DNA from 4 places in the Halomonas sp. A020 genome. Region 4 is predicted to be linked to each of the others. Evidence: predicted binding sites of a transcription regulator. Region 4 holds the regulator's gene; each other region holds the start of a gene.
What was found. The regulator sigma-54, encoded in region 4, starts transcription at its own class of promoters, with help from an activator protein. The targets are predictions, from matches to a motif close to TGGCACNNNNNTTGCTNT.
Positions count from the first base shown of each region.

Region 1 (4,504 bases), 280 kb from region 4:
AGACATAAACATTACCAAGTATCAGTGATAGAAACAGTCGACGTCGTAGGCGTTCTAGGTACCCGATGCGGGGCGTATTGGCGGCGATCACCCGAGTTAATGTAATAGATATTGGAGGAGGAGTAGAGGATTTGATCCTGTTCCACTATCTGGGTGGTGATGATGATTTCTTCATTGCCTTTGGGTGTCCAGCTACCGCTGGTGGTATCGGCCACCATCGCCGCTGGGATGAGCGCAAGTGCTGGTTCACTCCAGTTACCTAAAGGAATACTGGCCACCGCGATGCCGCTCGCTAAGGCCGTGTAAGCGCCAAAGGGTGGTCGTGTATAGCCACGATCTCGGTGCTCGACGACTTCCACATCGATTTGAATCGTGGCGCCGTTGGCACGTGGCTGTGTCGTGACGCTACCGCCGCCGGATACGAGCTCGCTGGTTAGCAGTGTTCTAAAGCCACGCTCGAATTCCCCGCCACTGTAATAGGAGCCGTACTGCTCATGCTCCGGCGCCGCAATGTGCAAGTCGCGAAAACGCACTCGTTCGCTGGATAAAATGCCCGCGGCTTCATGCTGTGCAAGGACCTCCCAATGCTGGGCTGCCTGCATCTTTTGCTGTTCCGAATAGGGGTATGTCGTAGCAATGGGCGCTTGGGAAGTGCTGGCGTAAAAACAGCCGCTGAGCATCAGGCTCGCAAGTCCCAGGCCAACGGGGCGTAAATAACGGGCAATGGGGTGTGTCATAGGACGAGTGCGCACCTGGTAGTTCCTTATCGCTACTAATCGGCTTTTTGATAGACTAGTTTGCCATGCTTAGCATAGATCGGCCACGAGGTTAAAAACTTGAATGAGTAATCACCCCCATGCTTGAGGACCACCGTAGCGGCCCGCGTCATGATTCGCTGCTATCGACATACCCTGAGGACGATAGCAACAGCGGATGGATGATTAGCTATATCGATATCATGACGCTCCTCGTCGCGCTGTTCGTCATCATTATCGCCGCCGCCGGCGTCACGGGTCCCAATTGGGCCCCTGACGAGCCAGTAGCGGACACAAGCACGGCCCATACGACACCATTGGAAGTGCCTTTGCCAACCCTGCTGGAGGAGCGGCGCCAGTCACGTCCGCTGATGCCGACAGTGGTGCCGGGTGAGCTCGACCCCATGGCGATCAGCGCCGCATTGGGTGTTGCAGGACTGCCGCCACGCGTCGCACGTTCGCCCAGCGCGCCGCCCTTATTGGCGCTTCCCGCTGATGCCGATGCAGAGCCCAGTTCAGAGTGGAACCTGGTCGCATCGCTGACGGACAGTCGCCAGGCCAGGCGGCCGTCTCCCTCTCTGTCACAGCCGCTTCCCCGGTTGCCCACGCCACTGGTCCAGGTAGAAGCACCGTCGGAGGCACTGCCTTTGGCCGATTATATGGTGCTGCTCACGGACCGGCCGCCGGTGAACGTCCGCGAGGTGAGCGATGAGGCAATCAGTGGCGCGCTTGCGCTGATGGACAACCTCGCTGAACGGGTCGATACCTCGCCTTACTTACCCAACCTGGAGGGTGTCGAAGTCTCGCGTGTGGCAGAGGGAATTAGTCTGAGGGTGCAAGATAGGCTGCTGTTCCCTTCGGCAACCGCCGAACTGACCCAGGGAGGTGCCTCGCTGGTGGGTAGTCTGTTGGAAACGATCCAGCGTTACGAGGGGGAGGTGTGGGTCGAAGGCCACTCCGATAGCCAAACTATCAACACCCCGGAATTTTCGTCCAATTGGGCACTCTCCAGCGCCCGTGCCATCGCCATCGTCGAAGCCTTGGAAGCGGCTGGCGTTGCTGCAGAGCGCTTGCGAGCCGTGGGGTTAGCCGCGACGCAGCCGCTCGAAGACAACAGCACCGCAGAGGGTAGGGCGCGTAATCGCCGTGTCGAAGTCGTCATTCACGTAGAGTGATGTTTTCGTCGAAGGGGGATGTACTAAATGAGCGTGTGGGAGGAGTGAGCTGAAAAAAAAGCCCGCCGGGGGAGGCGGGCATGAAAGGGCTTGGCTCACTGCAGCCCACTGACATCAGGTGAGGGGGTGTACAAGGTTGTCAGTGGGTACAATTCGAGTATAGCTATTTGCGAGCGTTTGCCAAGGCCTTGTGCAACTTTTTTACAGGTATTTCACGACTAGATATTTCACGACTGGGGTTGTTTATGACGCCCTAAACCGCACTATGTTAGTGCATTTTAGGTGCTCTATTTTGGTGCTCTCGTAATCGGTCATGCCGATTCTTTTTTAAGTTTTTGATTTATTTTATATAAATAGTGTTGGCACACATTCTGCTTTATTGCTTATCTGAGAACGACGCCTGAGTAACGGCTTTTCAGATTGCGATAAGGTGGCGCCATGAACGAACACTCCCGCACGACACAGACTCCTCCCATGTTGGCGAGTCTTCCTCTCCAGCCTCTTGGAAGCCCTGATCCGGCGCTGACACCACGTTTGGTGGTGACCGATCTCGACGGGTCGCTGCTCGATCATCATAGCTACGATTTTTCGCCTGCAGCACCTTGGCTCGCACGCCTGAAACAGCTGGGCGTGCCGGTGATTCCGGTGACCAGCAAAACCCGTGCCGAACTAGTGACGTTGCGTGAGTCGCTGGGCCTGACCGCAACGCCATTCGTAGCGGAAAACGGCGCAGTGATTGGCTTGCCCCCAGGCTGGTGCCATGCGCGGCTGGATCGCCCTGGTAGCGGTCGAGATGGGGTGGTCGTCAAGCACACCGGCGTGGACGTTGGGTTCATCCGCGCGCGACTGAACGTGTGGCGCACGCGGCTGGGCGTGCGTTTCACTCGAATGAGCGAGCTCGATATCACTGAGGTCATGTCGCTGACGGGATTGGATGAGACGCGCGCGAGAGCTGCCCGACAGCGCGAAGGCAGCGAGCCGCTCATCTGGCAAGACGACGACACTGCCCTAAAAAATTTCCGCTTAGCGCTAGAGGGCGACGGCCTGATGCTGACTCAAGGTGGGCGTTTTTGGCATGTAATGGGCAACGCTTCGGATAAAGGCAGCGCCGTCGATTGGCTCATCAAGCGCTTTACTGCGCTGCGCGGCCGTCCGCCGCTATCTCTAGGCCTGGGCGATGGCCCCAACGATATATCCATGCTCGAGGCGGTCGATCAGGCCGTGGTCATCAAAGGGTGCCACGAACTGGCCGTCACCCCGTCGAATGAAGCGCTGTATCGCACTCGAGCGGCCGGACCCGCCGGCTGGGCCGAGGGGGTGGCCTACTGGTGGGGGCGAGACGACCGCCGACTAGCGGCGGCCCCAGTACTGCTAGCCGTCACGGCCTAACCCATCAAGAGGTTCGCGTATGAGTGACTTCCATCAAAACGGCGTCATCACCGATTTTCATAATCTTACCCGTCGCCCGGTCGAGGCGCTCGAGCAAGAGCTAAGCCAGTTCGCCAACCGTCGACCGATGGGGCTCATCCTGCCGTCGCTGTTTTCCGAGTTGGAGGGACCCGCGCTATCGGCGATCGTCGATGAGTTGGTAAAGGTGCCGTATCTCAATGAAATCGTGATCGGCCTGGATCGTGCCGACCGTGAACAGTTTTTGTATGCCCGCGAGTTTTTCTCCCGTTTGCCTCAGCACACGCGCATTTTATGGAACGACGGCCCACGTTTGCGCGAACTCGATGCCGAGCTGGAGAGCCACGGCCTGGGCGCACTAGAGCCCGGCAAAGGACGCAACGTGTGGTACTGCGCGGGATACGTATTGGCCTCCGGCCGTTCATCGGTGGTAGGCCTACACGACTGCGATATTCTCACCTATGACCGTAGCTTGCTGGCGCGGCTCATGTATCCCGTGGCGCATCCGCGCTTCAACTACAGCTTCTGTAAAGGGTATTACCCTCGTATTGCCGAAGGAAAGTTGAATGGCCGCGTGTCGCGGTTGATGGTGACGCCGCTGCTGCGGGCGCTCAAGACCGTATGCGGGCCGCTGCCTTATCTGGATTATTTGGATAGCTTTCGTTATCCGCTCTCGGGCGAGTTTGCAATGCGCAGCGACGTGCTGGAAGGCATTCGTATTCCCGCCGACTGGGGGCTTGAAATCGGCGTGCTGTCCGAACTCCAGCGTAACTACTCTCATCGTCAACTATGTCAGGTGGATATTGCCGATGCCTATGACCACAAGCATCAACCCGTCAGCGAGGGGGATGCTACCGGTGGCCTGAACCGAATGAGCTTGGACATCGCCAAGGCCCTGTATCGCAAGTTAGCGACGCAAGGAGTGAGCTTTAGCAGTGAAGACTTCCGCACGCTCAAAGCCACGTACTATCGTTTGGCGCTCGATTTGATCGAAGCTTACGATCACGACGCCACCATGAATGGCCTCAGTTTGGATCGTCACTGTGAAGAGCAGGCGGTAGAGCTGTTTGCCAGCAACCTGTTGGAAGCGGGAAACCTGTTTTTGGACAATCCCCGGGAGCGGCCCTTCATTCCTAGCTGGAACCGCGTACAAGCCGCCGTGCCCGA
Region 1 is NZ_AP022850.1:3,912,661-3,917,164, reverse strand. Features, by position in the region: gene FRH_RS18415 (FlgO family outer membrane protein) at 1-6, opposite strand, end outside; gene FRH_RS18410 (hypothetical protein) at 12-752, opposite strand; gene FRH_RS18405 (OmpA family protein) at 857-1,930, shown strand; gene FRH_RS18400 (HAD-IIB family hydrolase) at 2,405-3,319, shown strand; gene FRH_RS18395 (glycosyl transferase) at 3,339-4,504, shown strand, end outside.
Region 1: FRH_RS18400 (HAD-IIB family hydrolase) is a predicted target of sigma-54. The motif match lies at 2,291-2,308, and genes of this name have one in related genera.

Region 2 (4,504 bases), 1.9 Mb from region 4:
GTGCCGGGTGAGGCGTGGAATATCCTCGCGCCGCTCGGCCAAACGCGGAAGATGGACACGAATCACGTTCAGGCGGTGAAACAAGTCTTCACGAAAGCGCCCATCGTCGACGAGTGATTCAAGGTTCTGGTGCGTTGCCGCGATGATCCGTACATCGACGTTCACCGGCGTATGCCCGCCCACCCGATAAAACTCGCCATCGGCCAGCACGCGCAGTAGGCGGGTTTGCGTTTCGGCGGGCATGTCGCCGATCTCATCGAGAAACAGCGTGCCGCCATTGGCCTGCTCGAAACGCCCCTGGCGCTGCTGCGCAGCACCAGTAAACGCGCCTTTCTCGTGGCCGAACAGTTCTGATTCGATCAAATCGCGCGGAATCGCCGCCATATTCAAGGCAATGAACGGCTTTCCCGAGCGCGGACTATGCTGATGCAGCGCCTGGGCCACGCGCTCCTTGCCCGTACCCGACTCACCGTTGATCAGTACCGTGATATGCGAATGGGAGAGCCGTCCAATCGCCCGGAAGACCTCTTGCATAGCCGGCGCTTCACCGATGATCTCGGCGCTAAGACCTTCCGGCACACTCACCGGCCGCTGCCGTTCACGCGCATGGGCAACGGCCCGGCGCACCAGCGCGAGCGCTTCATCCACATCGAACGGCTTGGGCAAGTACTCGAATGCCCCGCCTTGATAGGAGGCGACAGCGCTGTCGAGATCGGAGTGCGCGGTCATGACGATCACAGGCAAATCCGGATGGGCATCACGCACCCGTGCCATTAAATCCAACCCGTCGATGCCCGGCATACGGATATCGGTGACCAGCACATCCGGCGGGCTCTCCAGCAAGCGTGCGAGCGCCGTATCGGCACGCTCGATACACTCGACCTCCAGATCGGGTTGCGCCAGAGCGCGCTCCAATACCCAGCGGATAGCGCGGTCATCATCGACAATAACCACTCGTGCAACATCGGTACGTGTCGCCTCAGTCATGACGCTTCTCCGGTGCAATTAATGACCAATGGAATCAGTAAACGAAATTCGGTGTGTCCGGGACGAGAGTCGCATTCGATCAATCCTTGATGTTGGTGCAGTATTGACTGGGCAATCGATAGCCCCAGACCGCTCCCTTCTGCGCGGCCGGAGACCATCGGGTAAAAAAGGGTGTCGCGTAGCGACTCGGGGATGCCAGGACCGTTATCGATGATGCCGACTTCGCTCACCAGGCGGTGCCGCTCGGCTCCCAAAGTGAATTGGCGGCGCGCACGGGTACGCAGTGTCAGTTCGGGCGCGGGCGTACCTGCATCGCTCATGGCTTGCACCGCGTTGCGGGCCACGTTGAGCACTGCTTGGATCATCTGCGCCTCATCACCGGACAGGTCCGGTAGGCTCGGGTCATAGTCGCGGCTGACGACCACATGAGGATGCTCGGCGATCAGCAGCGCCCTTACGCGCTCCAACACTTTATGAATGTTGACCGGCTCATGCTTGACGATACGGTTCGGCCCTAGCATGGAGTCGACCAAGTCACGCAAGCGGTCAACTTCTTCCACGATGATATGGGTAAACTCGCGCAGGGCCGGGTCATCCAGGTCTCGCTCTAACAGCTGCGCGGCACCGCGAATGCCCCCTAGCGGATTTTTCACCTCGTGGGCCAACCCCCGCGCCAGCACTTTGATGGTTTCTTGGCGGGTGGTAAGGGCCTCCTCTCGGGAGATTTGCATCAACCGATCCCGCGGCTCGACTTCCAACAGCAGCTCGTCGGCCGACAGCGGTGTCACGGTGTAATCGACGGTCAGCGGCTCGCTATTTAGCGGCGTGATACGCGCTTCACGCTGTGTATAGGGATGAAACGCATCGCGTGCTTTGGCCAGCACGTCGTCGATGCTTTCGTCACCGCCCAGCAGCGTATCGAGACTGATCCCCTGTACGCGGCTAAAGCTCACGGCCAGCAGCGCTTCCGCCGCTGGGTTCATCCAGCGAACGCGGAGCTCACCGTCGAGCAGCAGGACTGCTGTGGTGAGGTGTTCGAGTAAGCGCTGATACATGGCGTGTCCTGAAACGTCGCTTCGATCAATACACATGGCACTGATCCATCAAAAGAGGTATGCGAGAGGATCTGCAAAAAGCGCGCCAATTCGGCGCAAGCGGCCGCATGCACGGCTTGTGGGCAGATAGCGGGGGTATGGCGGGCGTTAATAGCGCAATGAACCGATAAACGCGCCGCCTCAATGCACCATTATAGTGCACTCGATTAGTCAGTGATAAAAATAGTCACCGGATCGGTGCGGTGCTGCACACGGCCCTGGCTATCCAACAGCTCCGCATGAATATGGTGCGCTCCCACAGGTAACCCCGCCAGCCAGAAGGCGTCGCTATGCAGGGCGGATTGGCTCAGCTCGCCATTCACCCTCAGTTGAATTTGGTGGTCGTCCCGCAGTGGCGGCACCACCTGCACTTCCACGGGCGTCATGCCGCCCCGAACGGCGCTGCTGTTCGCCGGGTTGACGATGGTAAAGCGGTCATAAGGCATAAACGGTTGCCCAGGATGGCTCTGAGTGCGGCTCGGGGTTCGGCTGTCAGGTGGGGCAGAGCGCACCGTCGTCACGCTGGGCAGCGGTGCCAACGTGACGGCTTCACCGCCACGTTCTGGGTTGTCGGTAAACGTCACCTTGCCCTGGGCGTCCACCACGCGATACACCGTTTGCCCCAGCGCCGCGCTTACCCACAGCCCCAATAGCAGCGCAGCACCTGTGGACAATCCTCTTGCATAGCGCACGTGCCAGCGACGGATCATGACGTCTTCCTCCCTTTTCCTTTCCTCGCCTCAACGAAAAAACCCCGCCGAGGCGGGGTTTTCAGGCTAACGACACCTCAAGGGTGATCTTAGCAGCTGTAGTACATGTCGAACTCGATCGGGTGAGTCGTCATGCGAATACGCTCGACGTCTTCCATCTTCAGTTCGATGTAGGCATCGATCATGTCGTCGGTGAACACGCCGCCTTCGGTCAAGAACGCACGGTCAGCGTCGAGCGCTTCCAGGGCTTGATCCAGGCTGTTGGCCACGGTCGGGACGGACTTGCCTTCCTCGGGCGGCAGGTCGTACAGGTTCTTGTCCATGGCATCGCCAGGATGGATCTTGTTCTTGATACCGTCGATACCCGCCATCAGCATCGCCGCGAACGCCAGGTAGGGGTTGGCGGTCGGGTCGGGGAAGCGCGTCTCGACACGCTTGCCTTTCGGGCTAGCGGTGTACGGAATACGGATGGACGCAGAACGGTTACGGGCGCTGTAGGCCAGCATGACCGGCGCTTCGAAACCCGGCACCAGACGCTTGTACGAGTTGGTAGAGGCGTTGGTGAAGGCGTTCAGCGCGCGAGCGTGCTTGATGATACCGCCAATGTAGTACAGCGCCATTTCGGACAGGCCCGCGTACTCGTCGCCAGCGAACTGGTTCTGGCCATCTTTCCAGAACGACTGGTGGACGTGCATGCCCGAGCCGTTGTCGCCCACCAGCGGCTTCGGCATGAAGGTCGCGGTCTTGCCATAAGCGTGCGCCACGTTGTGGATCACGTACTTCATTTCCTGAACTTCGTCGGCTTTCTTCACCAGCGTGTTGAACTTCACGCCGATTTCGTTCTGACCGGCGTTCGCCACTTCGTGGTGGTGAACTTCGACGGTCTGACCGATCGCTTCCAGGGTGTTACACATCGCACCACGGATATCGTGGAAGCTGTCGACCGGGGGTACCGGGAAGTAGCCGCCTTTCACGCGCGGACGGTGGCCCAAGTTGCCGCCTTCTACCTGGTTGCTGGTCGCCCATGCGCCTTCGTCAGAGGTGATTTTGTACATGGCGCCTTGAATGTCGGCTTTCCAGTGCACCTCATCGAAGATGAAGAATTCCGGCTCCGGACCGAAGAAGGCAGTGTCACCCAGGCCAGTCGACTGCAGGTAGGCTTCGGCGCGCTTGGCGATGGAGCGCGGGTCGCGATCGTAGCCCTGCATAGTGGCAGGCTCGATGATGTCGCAACGCAGAATCAGTGTGGCATCTTCGGTGAAGGGGTCGAGGAAGGCGGTACCGTCTTCCGGACGCAGGATCATGTCAGACTCGTTGATGCCCTTCCAGCCGTTGATGGAAGAACCATCGAACATCTGGCCGTTTTCAAAAAACTCTTCGTTCACGTCGCGTGCCGGTACGGTGACGTGCTGCTCTTTACCGCGCGTGTCGGTGAAACGCAGATCTACCCACTTAACATCATGTTCTTCGATTAGCGCGAGAGTCTTGGCTGACATAGTGTCCTCCGGTATGAGCGTGGCTTAAAGCGTGTAACTGTAAGCGATCGATAAAGGTGTTATTCAACAAATCGTTCAACACGCGGCTGCATGTGGCGCGTTTGTCTTTTTTGTTCGCTCAACGTTTGTTCGACGATGGATAACAACCGCCCAGCGATCATTTCAGACCGGCTATCGTTGTAGCACGCCTGGAGGCGTCTGCCTACGCTTCAATAGC
Region 2 is NZ_AP022850.1:1,527,895-1,532,398, reverse strand. Features, by position in the region: gene ntrC (nitrogen regulation protein NR(I)) at 1-987, opposite strand, end outside; gene glnL (nitrogen regulation protein NR(II)) at 984-2,042, opposite strand; gene FRH_RS07125 (DUF4124 domain-containing protein) at 2,249-2,791, opposite strand; gene glnA (glutamate--ammonia ligase) at 2,881-4,287, opposite strand.
Region 2: glnL (nitrogen regulation protein NR(II)) is a predicted target of sigma-54. The motif match lies at 2,113-2,130, and genes of this name have one in related genera.

Region 3 (4,504 bases), 1.3 Mb from region 4:
CCTCTGCCGCGCCCAGTGGATTCGGACCTCTTCCCCAAAGTGCTGGGTGTGTCGCTGCTGATTCTGGCTGCGCTGCTGTTTTTCGAGAAGCCAAGTGCCATCGCTGGGGCCGATGAGATCGACCATGAGGCCACCCGAGGTCCGCTCCTATTCACTCCCTGGGCACGCGTCATCGTGACGGCACTGGCCATTGCCGCCTATGCCTTCTTGCTGGTGCCGCTGGGTTTCGTGCTGGCCTCCACGCTGCTGAGCGTGGGGTTGACCGCCTATTACGGCTATCGACGCCATGGCGTCAACCTAGCGGCGTCGCTGGGCGTGGTACTGGCCCTTTACCTGACCATGACGCGGGTAATGGATGTTTATCTGCCCACCGGCGTACTGCCGTTCTAAGCAGGCGTGCAAGCGCACGCTTAGCAGGCTTTAACGAGAGACACTCCCATGGATGCCTTGAACAATCTGATGTACGGCTTTGGCATCGCGCTAGAGCCCATCAATATCGCCTACGTATTTGCCGGTGTGTTTGCCGGTACCATCATCGGCATGCTGCCCGGCCTAGGGCCGATCAGCGCGCTGGCCCTGATGATTCCGATTACCTTTGCCATGGAGCCCTCCTCCGGGTTGATTCTGATGGCCGGGGTCTACTACGGCGCCATCTTTGGCGGCTCGACCTCCTCCATCCTACTCAACGCCCCGGGCGTGGCGGGCACGGTGGCGACCTCCTTCGATGGCTACCCGATGGCCAAGCAGGGCATGGCGGGTAAGGCGCTGGCCATTGCCGCTTACGCCTCCTTCATCGGCGGCACGGTGTCGGTGATCTTTTTGATGCTGGTGGCCCCGCTGCTTTCCAAAGTGGCGGTGAGCTTTGGCCCGGCTGAGTACTTCGCCCTGATGGTGCTGGGCTTGACGGCGGTCGTATCACTGTCGGACAAGTCGCTGGTCAAAGGCCTGATTGCGGCGGTCGTCGGCGTGATGATTTCGATCGTCGGGATCGACACGCAAACCGGCACTGAGCGCTTTACCTTCGACTCGATCCAGCTGCTCGACGGTATCGACTTCCTGGTCGTGGCGCTGGGTATCTTCGCCCTGGCGGAAGTGTTCTACATGCTGCTACGCGGCGGCGGTGGTAAAGAAGTGCCACGCAACGTGATCGGCTCGCTGAAGCTGAGCCGTGGCGAAGTGAAGAAGATCGCTGGCCCCATCAGCCGCAGCTCCGTACTGGGCTTCTTTACCGGCGTATTGCCGGGGGCGGGCGCCACCATTGGCTCTTTCCTGGGCTATAGCATGGAGAAGCGCCTAGCGAAAGATGGCGACACCTTTGGCCAAGGCAACATCAAAGGCGTGGCCGCGCCGGAGGCGGCCAACAATGCCGCGTGTACCGGCTCGTTCGTACCGCTGCTGACGTTAGGCGTACCGGGCTCCGGCACGACGGCGGTGCTGTTGGGCGCGCTTCTGGTGATGGGCGTCACGCCTGGCCCAATGATGCTGGAGCAGCGCCCGGACGTGTTCTGGGGCGTGATTGCCAGTATGTATATCGGCAACATCTTCCTGCTGGTACTCAACCTGCCGCTGATTCCGCTGATCGCCAAAATCCTCGACCTGCCGCGTCCGCTGCTGCTGTCGATGATCCTGATCTTCTGCATGATCGGCGTTTACGGCATGAGCTTCAGCGTGTTCGATCTGCTGCTGCTACTGGGCTTTGGCCTGTTGGGCTTGGGTATGCGTCTGTTTGGCTTCCCCACCGCGCCGCTGATTCTGGCGCTGATCCTCGGCAACATCATGGAAGAGTCCATGCGCCGGGCGCTGCAGATCTCCGGCGGTGACTGGACCACCTTCATCGACAAGCCCATCTCGCTGGCGCTACTGGTGATTGCGGTGCTGTCGCTGGGTTTGCCGCTGCTCAAAAAGCGGCGCAACAAAGCGGCCACCGCTGCTAACTGACCCGCTATGGCGGAACCCTAAAGCGTCCTCGCGTCTGCGAGGACGCTTTTTTTTATGCTATATCACCGCCTGTGGTGCAAAGCATCTTGTTGGTGCATGACAACCGTGCATGCGCGCTACTGTATTGCGCTATTTTGGTGCTAAGTGGCCTGGAGCATGTTTTTTGTATACGGCTAAGTGGTTGATTGTGTTTTTAATCATGGTCTTTGTTCCACATTGGCGCACCCCTTGCAGTGTGTAGAGCGACGTGTGAAGAACGAGCAGCAACTCGCTACCCACGAGTGGACGCACCAAGTGCTCCGTCGCCTCGATAACGACAACGCTTGGCCGCGGTACCCCAAACACGAGCCCCAACCATAAGGGGCGCAAGGAGGTTCAAGTGACCACACTGCAGCGCAAGACACACCCTCGTACCCTTAGCCGTTTCGCTACTGCCTTGATCACCGCCGCCGTTATGGGCGCGAGCGCCCAAGCGGTCGCCCAAGATGACGACCCCATTAAAGTCGGTATTCTGCACTCGCTCTCTGGCACCATGGCCATCAGTGAATCCACCCTGAAAGACACCGTGGAAATGCTCATCGAGCAGCAGAACGAGGCCGGTGGCCTGTTGGGCCGTCAGCTAGAGGCCGTGGTGGTCGACCCTGCGTCCAATTGGCCGCTGTTTGCCGAACGCGCCCGTGAGCTGCTGGCCCAGGAAGAGGTGGATGTGATCTTCGGCAACTGGACCTCCGTCTCCCGTAAAGCGGTGCTGCCGGTGGTCGAAGAGCTCAACGGCCTGCTGTTCTACCCGGTGCAGTACGAGGGCGAAGAGTCGTCGGAAAACGTCTTCTACACCGGGGCTGCCCCTAATCAGCAGGCCATTCCTGCCGTGGAGTATTTGATCAACGAAGTGGGCATCGAGCGCTTCGCGCTGATCGGTACCGACTACGTCTACCCGCGCACCACCAACCGCATCTTAGAAGCCTTCCTGAAAGATGAGCACGGCGTGGCGGAAGAGGACATCATGGTCAACTACACGCCCTTCGGCCACTCGGATTGGCAGAACATCGTCTCCGAAATCCGCCGCTTTGGCGAAGAGGGTAAGCCCACCGCCGTGATCTCTACCATTAACGGCGACGCCAACGTGCCGTTCTACCGCGAGCTGGCTAACCAGGGTATCGACGCCGCCGACATTCCGGTCATCGCCTTCTCGGTGGGCGAGCAGGAACTGTCCGGTATCGATACCGCGCCGTTGGTGGGCCACCTGGCCGCCTGGAACTACTTCATGAGCGTGGATACCGACGCCAACTATGACTTCATCGATGCCTGGATCGAGCATACCGGTGACGAGATGTCGGTGACCAACGACCCCATGGAAGCGCACTACATCGGCTTCAACATGTGGACCGAAGCGGTGCGTAAAGCGGGTACCACCGACGTGGACGCGGTGAAAGACGCGATTATCGGCGTGACCGTGCCGAACCTCTCCGGCGGCTATGCGGCGATGATGCCCAACCACCACATCACCAAACCGGTGCTGATTGGCGAAGTTCAGGATAACGGGCAGTTCGATATCGTTTGGCAAACGCCCTCTACCGTGGCCGGTGATGCGTGGTCGGACTACCTACCGGGCTCCCGCGACCTGATCGCCGATTGGCGCAAGCCCATGGAGTGCGGCAACTTCAACGTTGTGAACGGCTCGTGCGGGGGTAGCACCGCCGCAGAAGAAGCCGAAGCAGCGCTCGCCGAGTAACGCTCGCCGGGTAATCCTTGCCCCTACTGTGCCTGTTTATCGGTGCAGTAGGGGAGCACGCTATCTCCCCCCTTCGATCACCAAAGGAAGAACCCCATGAGGCGTTTCCTTTCCTTGGGGCTACTGTGTCTGATGCTACTCGGCACCGCCGTGACGGCGCAGGCACAAAGCAGCTCCTCGAACCCCGATGACCAAGCAGCCCTTGCGCTACTCAGCGCGCTGGATGTGGACTCCTACCGCGATAAAGGCGACGCCATTACCGCCATTTTACAAAGCGACGACGAGCGCGCACGCGACTGGCTGCAGGCGCTGCTGGATGGCCGCCTGCAGCGCACCGACGATGGCCGCTTCGTGCTGGTGCTGGATAATCGCGGCCGCGACTGGCCGGTGGCCGATGCGCTGACCAACGAGCCGCTGGGCGACATGTCTCGCCGCGACTTGGACCGCATCGGCATCAACAATGCGCTGCGTAACCAGCTGCGTAGCGCCATTGCCGTGGTGGATCTCTACTCCCCCAACGTCGAGCGCCGCCGCACCTCCGCCGACCGTCTGCTGGGTGAAGTGGACGGCGAACTGGCCGAGACGTTGGCACCGGTGATTGCCGACGCAGAGGATGAGTACGTGCGCACACGCTTGGCGCAAGCGGTGGCGATATACCGCGCGGAACAGGGTGAGATGGCAGGCGTAGAAGCCCTCTCCGGCAGCCTACACCCGCGAGCTCGCGTGGCGCTGGGCCGTGCGGCGAACAGCGACGACGCTGTTGTTGCCGATGCAGCAACAGCGGCGCTGGCTGGCATTGAGCAGCAACTCAAGATCAACCGCGGCCTGGAGACG
Region 3 is NZ_AP022850.1:992,247-996,750, reverse strand. Features, by position in the region: gene FRH_RS04575 (tripartite tricarboxylate transporter TctB family protein) at 1-390, shown strand, start outside; gene FRH_RS04570 (tripartite tricarboxylate transporter permease) at 439-1,938, shown strand; gene urtA (urea ABC transporter substrate-binding protein) at 2,318-3,670, shown strand; gene urtB (urea ABC transporter permease subunit UrtB) at 3,767-4,504, shown strand, end outside.
Region 3: urtA (urea ABC transporter substrate-binding protein) is a predicted target of sigma-54. The motif match lies at 2,156-2,173, and genes of this name have one in related genera.

Region 4 (4,504 bases):
ATCACCGAACGGCTGGGCGGGCACGGCGCGGTGCGTGAAATTTGCGATACGCTGCTCACCTCCCAAGGGCATTGGGATGCCGTACTCGACACCTATCTTCACAGGCACTCATGATGGGCGTAAAGCTCAGAAAACGAGTTTGGGTAACGGCACTGGTCGTCGTCCTGGGCATGCTTTTGGTTTGGCTCGACCCGCGCAGCGCCCAAGAGCGAGATATCGACGAGCAAGCGCGCGCTCAGGAGCCAGGTCATGTATTAGAGAATGCCGAAATCACCCTATTTGGGGAATCGGGGACGATTCAGCAGTCGCTGGTCACTCCCCGGCTAGTGCATACACCTCAAACGGCCATGACAGATGTCGTGTCGCCACGTGCTACGCTGTTCGATAGCGAACAGCGGGAGTGGTTGGCGACCGCGGATACCGGCACCCTGAATACCGATACTCAGGCCTTGACGCTGCGCGGGTCTGCCCGGCTGCTCGCGCCTGAAGAGGGTTGGCAGCTCGATACACAGCAACTCAACTACGATGGCGTGACCCGCCACGCCTGGAGCACTACGCCCGTGCTGTTGCAGCAGCCCCCTCAGCGTATGGAAGCTTCCCGCATGGACGTTTGGCTGGATGACAGCCAGGTCCGCCTGACCAACAACGTGCGCGGCGTGCATCCGCCGGCCACTCGTACCCCCTAGGAGTCGCGATGAATGCCTCTCTCCGCAGCACCCTCTTTGCTTTAACGCTACCGCTGGCGACGGCTGCCATGGCGCAAAGCCAAGCACCCATCGAAGTAGAAGCCGACCGCCTGGACCTCGACCAGCGCGCGGGCACCGCAGTTTACTCAGGTAACGTGGATATTCGTCAAGGCGAAATGCAATTGCGCGGCGAACGCGTCGAGATTCAGCGCAATGATGCAGGGGAACTTTCTCAAGCCATTGCCACGGGTGAGCGTGCCTACTTGCGCAATCGTCTCGACGACCAGGAGACCCCCATGGAAGGTTGGGCACGGCGCATCATCTATCATGTCGCCGAACGCCGCGTGGAGCTGATCGACCAAGCCGAACTGACCCAGCAAGGCGACCGCTTTCAAGGGGGCCGCCTGGAGTACTTCATCGACCAGGAAGTGGTGCAAGCTCGCTCCGACGTGAACGGTAGCGACAACCAGCGCATTCGCATGACCCTTCAGCCGGAACAATAGGGAGCGCCCACACGTGGCAGCATCAACGTCTGCAGATTCCGCACCTGTCAAAACGCTCTACGCCCACCACCTAGCGAAGAGCTACAAACGCCGCCGTGTCGTCAAGGACATCAACCTGGAAATCGCCCAGGGCAGTGTCGTTGGACTGTTGGGCCCCAATGGAGCCGGTAAAACCACCTCGTTTTACATGATCGTCGGACTGGTCAAATCCGATGCGGGCAATGTGGGTATCGACGATCTGGATTTGACCCACGCGCCCATGCACGAACGCGCCATGGCAGGCATTGGGTATCTTCCCCAAGAGGCCTCCATTTTTCGCAAGCTCTCGGTAGCCGATAACATCATGGCCATCCTCGAGACGCGCAAAACGCTCGATCGCAGTGCCAGAGAAGCTCGCCTGGAGTCACTGCTCGAAGATTTTCATATCACCCATATTCGTGACAACCTAGGCATGAGCCTCTCAGGAGGCGAGCGCCGTCGAGTAGAGATCGCGCGGTCGCTGGCCACCGAGCCCGCGTTCATTCTACTCGACGAACCCTTTGCAGGGGTCGACCCTATTTCGGTCGGCGAAATCAAAACCATTATCCGCGCACTCAAAAAACGCCACATCGGCGTCTTGATCACCGACCACAACGTGCGTGAAACCCTGGATATTTGCGATATCGCCTACATCGTTGGCGATGGCCACATCATCGCCAGTGGAAACGCCCAGGAGATTCTCAATAACCAAAAGGTCCGCGACGTCTATCTGGGCGCTGATTTCCGGCTCTAAACCGAGGCCTGACCAAACTTTTCTTTTAGTGGCATGCTTATTGCACTTGCACCTAGCCATAACTCGCTCTAGGGTGGAGCTTTCTGATTAACGAGTGGTTCTCAGATGGTCATGAAAGCTTCTCTCCAATTGCGTATCGGCACACAGCTGACCATGACACCCCAGCTGCAACAGGCCATTGCCCTGCTGCAGCTCTCTACGCTGGACCTCCGTCAAGAAATTCAGCAAGCACTTGACGCCAACCCTATGCTCGAGCAAGAGGACGAGTTTGGGGAACAGGCAGTCAGCGAGCCGCAAGAGGCCGAGTGGTCTGACAGCATTCCCAACGAACTCTCCGTCGACAGCGACTGGTCGGACACCTACCAAGACATGGGCAGTCTGAGCGGTGGTAGCGAAGGACCCGACTTCGAGCGCCAAGCCGCTGGCCAAAGCCTGCATGGCCATTTGCTGTGGCAACTGGCCATGACCGATGTCAGCTCACGGGAATATGCAATTGCGGAGAGCCTGATCGATGCGCTGGACGCCAATGGTTATCTTACCCAGCCGCTCAACGACATTCGTGAAGGGCTCAAAGCACAAGGTCATGACGGCTTGAGCCAACGGGAAGTGGAAAATACCCTACTGCGCTTGCAGCAGTTCGAGCCGACCGGCGTGTTCGCTCGCGACCTGCGCGAATGTCTGATGCTTCAACTTGCTGCGTTGCCGGAAGACACCCCGCTATTGATGCCAGCCAAACGGCTGGTACGACAGTTTTTGGAGGCGCTAGGCAAAGACGATATGCGCCTCCTCAAGCGCCGTTTGAGCCTGGACGATGAACAGCTGGATGACGTCATTCGATTAATTCGCAGCCTCGATCCCCGACCCGGCAGCGCCTACGGCGTGACCGACGATAGCTACATCACTCCCGATCTGGTCGTGCGCCATGACAACGAAGGCTGGCATTTAGAGCTCAACCCGGACGCTCTTCCACGGCTACGCATCCAACCCGACTACGCCAGCTTGATCAAACGCGCCGACAAGAGCCAGGACAACCAGTTCTTGAAAGAGCACCTTCAAGAAGCGCGCTGGCTGATCAAAAGCCTCTCTAGCCGCAATGACACCTTGCTGCGCGTGGGGCGTGAAATCATCGCTCGCCAAATTGGCTTTCTAGAGCACGGCGAAGAGGCCATGAAGCCACTGATCTTGGCCGACATCGCCGAAGCCGTAGAGATGCATGAGTCGACCATCTCACGCGTGACGACACAGAAGTTCATTCATACACCGCGTGGCGTGTTCGAGTTGAAATACTTTTTCTCCAGTCAAGTCAGTGGCCAAGACGGCGGCGACAGCCACTCGAGCACGGCCATTCGCGCACGTATCAAAAAGCTCATTCAAGAGGAGCCCTCAGGCAAACCGCTCTCCGATAGTCGCTTGGTGACGCTTCTCGAAGAGGGCGGAATAAGCGTGGCACGACGTACCGTCGCGAAATATCGCGAGTCGATGGGCATTCCCTCTTCGAGCGAGCGCCGCCGTTTACGCTAGTTAAACGCTTGGTCGTGACAAACTCACCGCAAGGGCTTTGCAATAGCGTAAAAAGGGTTACAATCGAAGTACAGCCCGATGGATAAGGAGCACGTCAATGCAAGTAAACATCACTGGTCATCACGTTGAACTGACTGACGCCTTGCGTGACTACGTTAACGAAAAGCTGGAACGCGTCGAACGACACTACGACAATATCACCACGGTACAAGTGACCTTATCTGTCGAAAAGGAGCGCCAGCAGGCAACGTGCACGCTACATGCCGCCGGTGCTGACCTTCATGCCGAGGCACTCGATAACGATATGTATGCTGCCATCGATGCCCTTGCGGACAAAATCGATCGTCAACTCGTCAAACACAAGGAAAAAGCACAAGCTCGCGCTCAAGGCGCAGGCGTGCGTTAACTCAATGACGTTGGAAACCATTCTCCCCCCGGAGCGCGTGCTTTATGACGTACCCGGGGGCAGCAAAAAGCGGGTGCTGGAGTTTTTCAGCACCTTCATCGCCCAAAACACGCCCAGCCTTGACAGCCAAGAAGTGTTCAGTCGTTTGATTGGGCGCGAGCGTCTTGGCAGCACGGGGATTGGCAACGGTGTTGCCATTCCCCACGCAAGAAGCCCACACTGCAGTGCCCCCATTGCTGGCTTTTTGAAACTGGCGGAACCCGTCGATTTCGATGCCATCGATGGGGACCCGGTCGATCTCGTGTTCGTTTTGCTGGTGCCTGAAGAAGCCGATGACACGCACCTTGCTTTGCTCGGACAAGTCGCGACGATCATGAACGACGCCGATACTCGCCAACAGCTGCGCAAAGCAGGCAGCCAAAAAGAACTGTTGACGCTGATAACGGCCAAGATACGCGAACAAGCTGCGTAACAGATCTACTCCTTCAATTTGTCTTTACTTCTTACGCTCAAACGCCAAGAGAGACGCTATGCAACTGGTGATCATTAGCGGCCGTTCAGGTTCCGGTAAGTCTATCGCCTTACAAGCGCTGGAAGATCTTGGCTATTACGCGAT
Region 4 is NZ_AP022850.1:3,631,740-3,636,243, forward strand. Features, by position in the region: gene FRH_RS17120 (HAD hydrolase family protein) at 1-114, shown strand, start outside; gene lptC (LPS export ABC transporter periplasmic protein LptC) at 114-686, shown strand; gene lptA (lipopolysaccharide transport periplasmic protein LptA) at 695-1,189, shown strand; gene lptB (LPS export ABC transporter ATP-binding protein) at 1,203-1,961, shown strand; gene FRH_RS17140 (RNA polymerase factor sigma-54) at 2,067-3,482, shown strand; gene raiA (ribosome-associated translation inhibitor RaiA) at 3,580-3,888, shown strand; gene ptsN (PTS IIA-like nitrogen regulatory protein PtsN) at 3,893-4,360, shown strand; gene rapZ (RNase adapter RapZ) at 4,419-4,504, shown strand, end outside.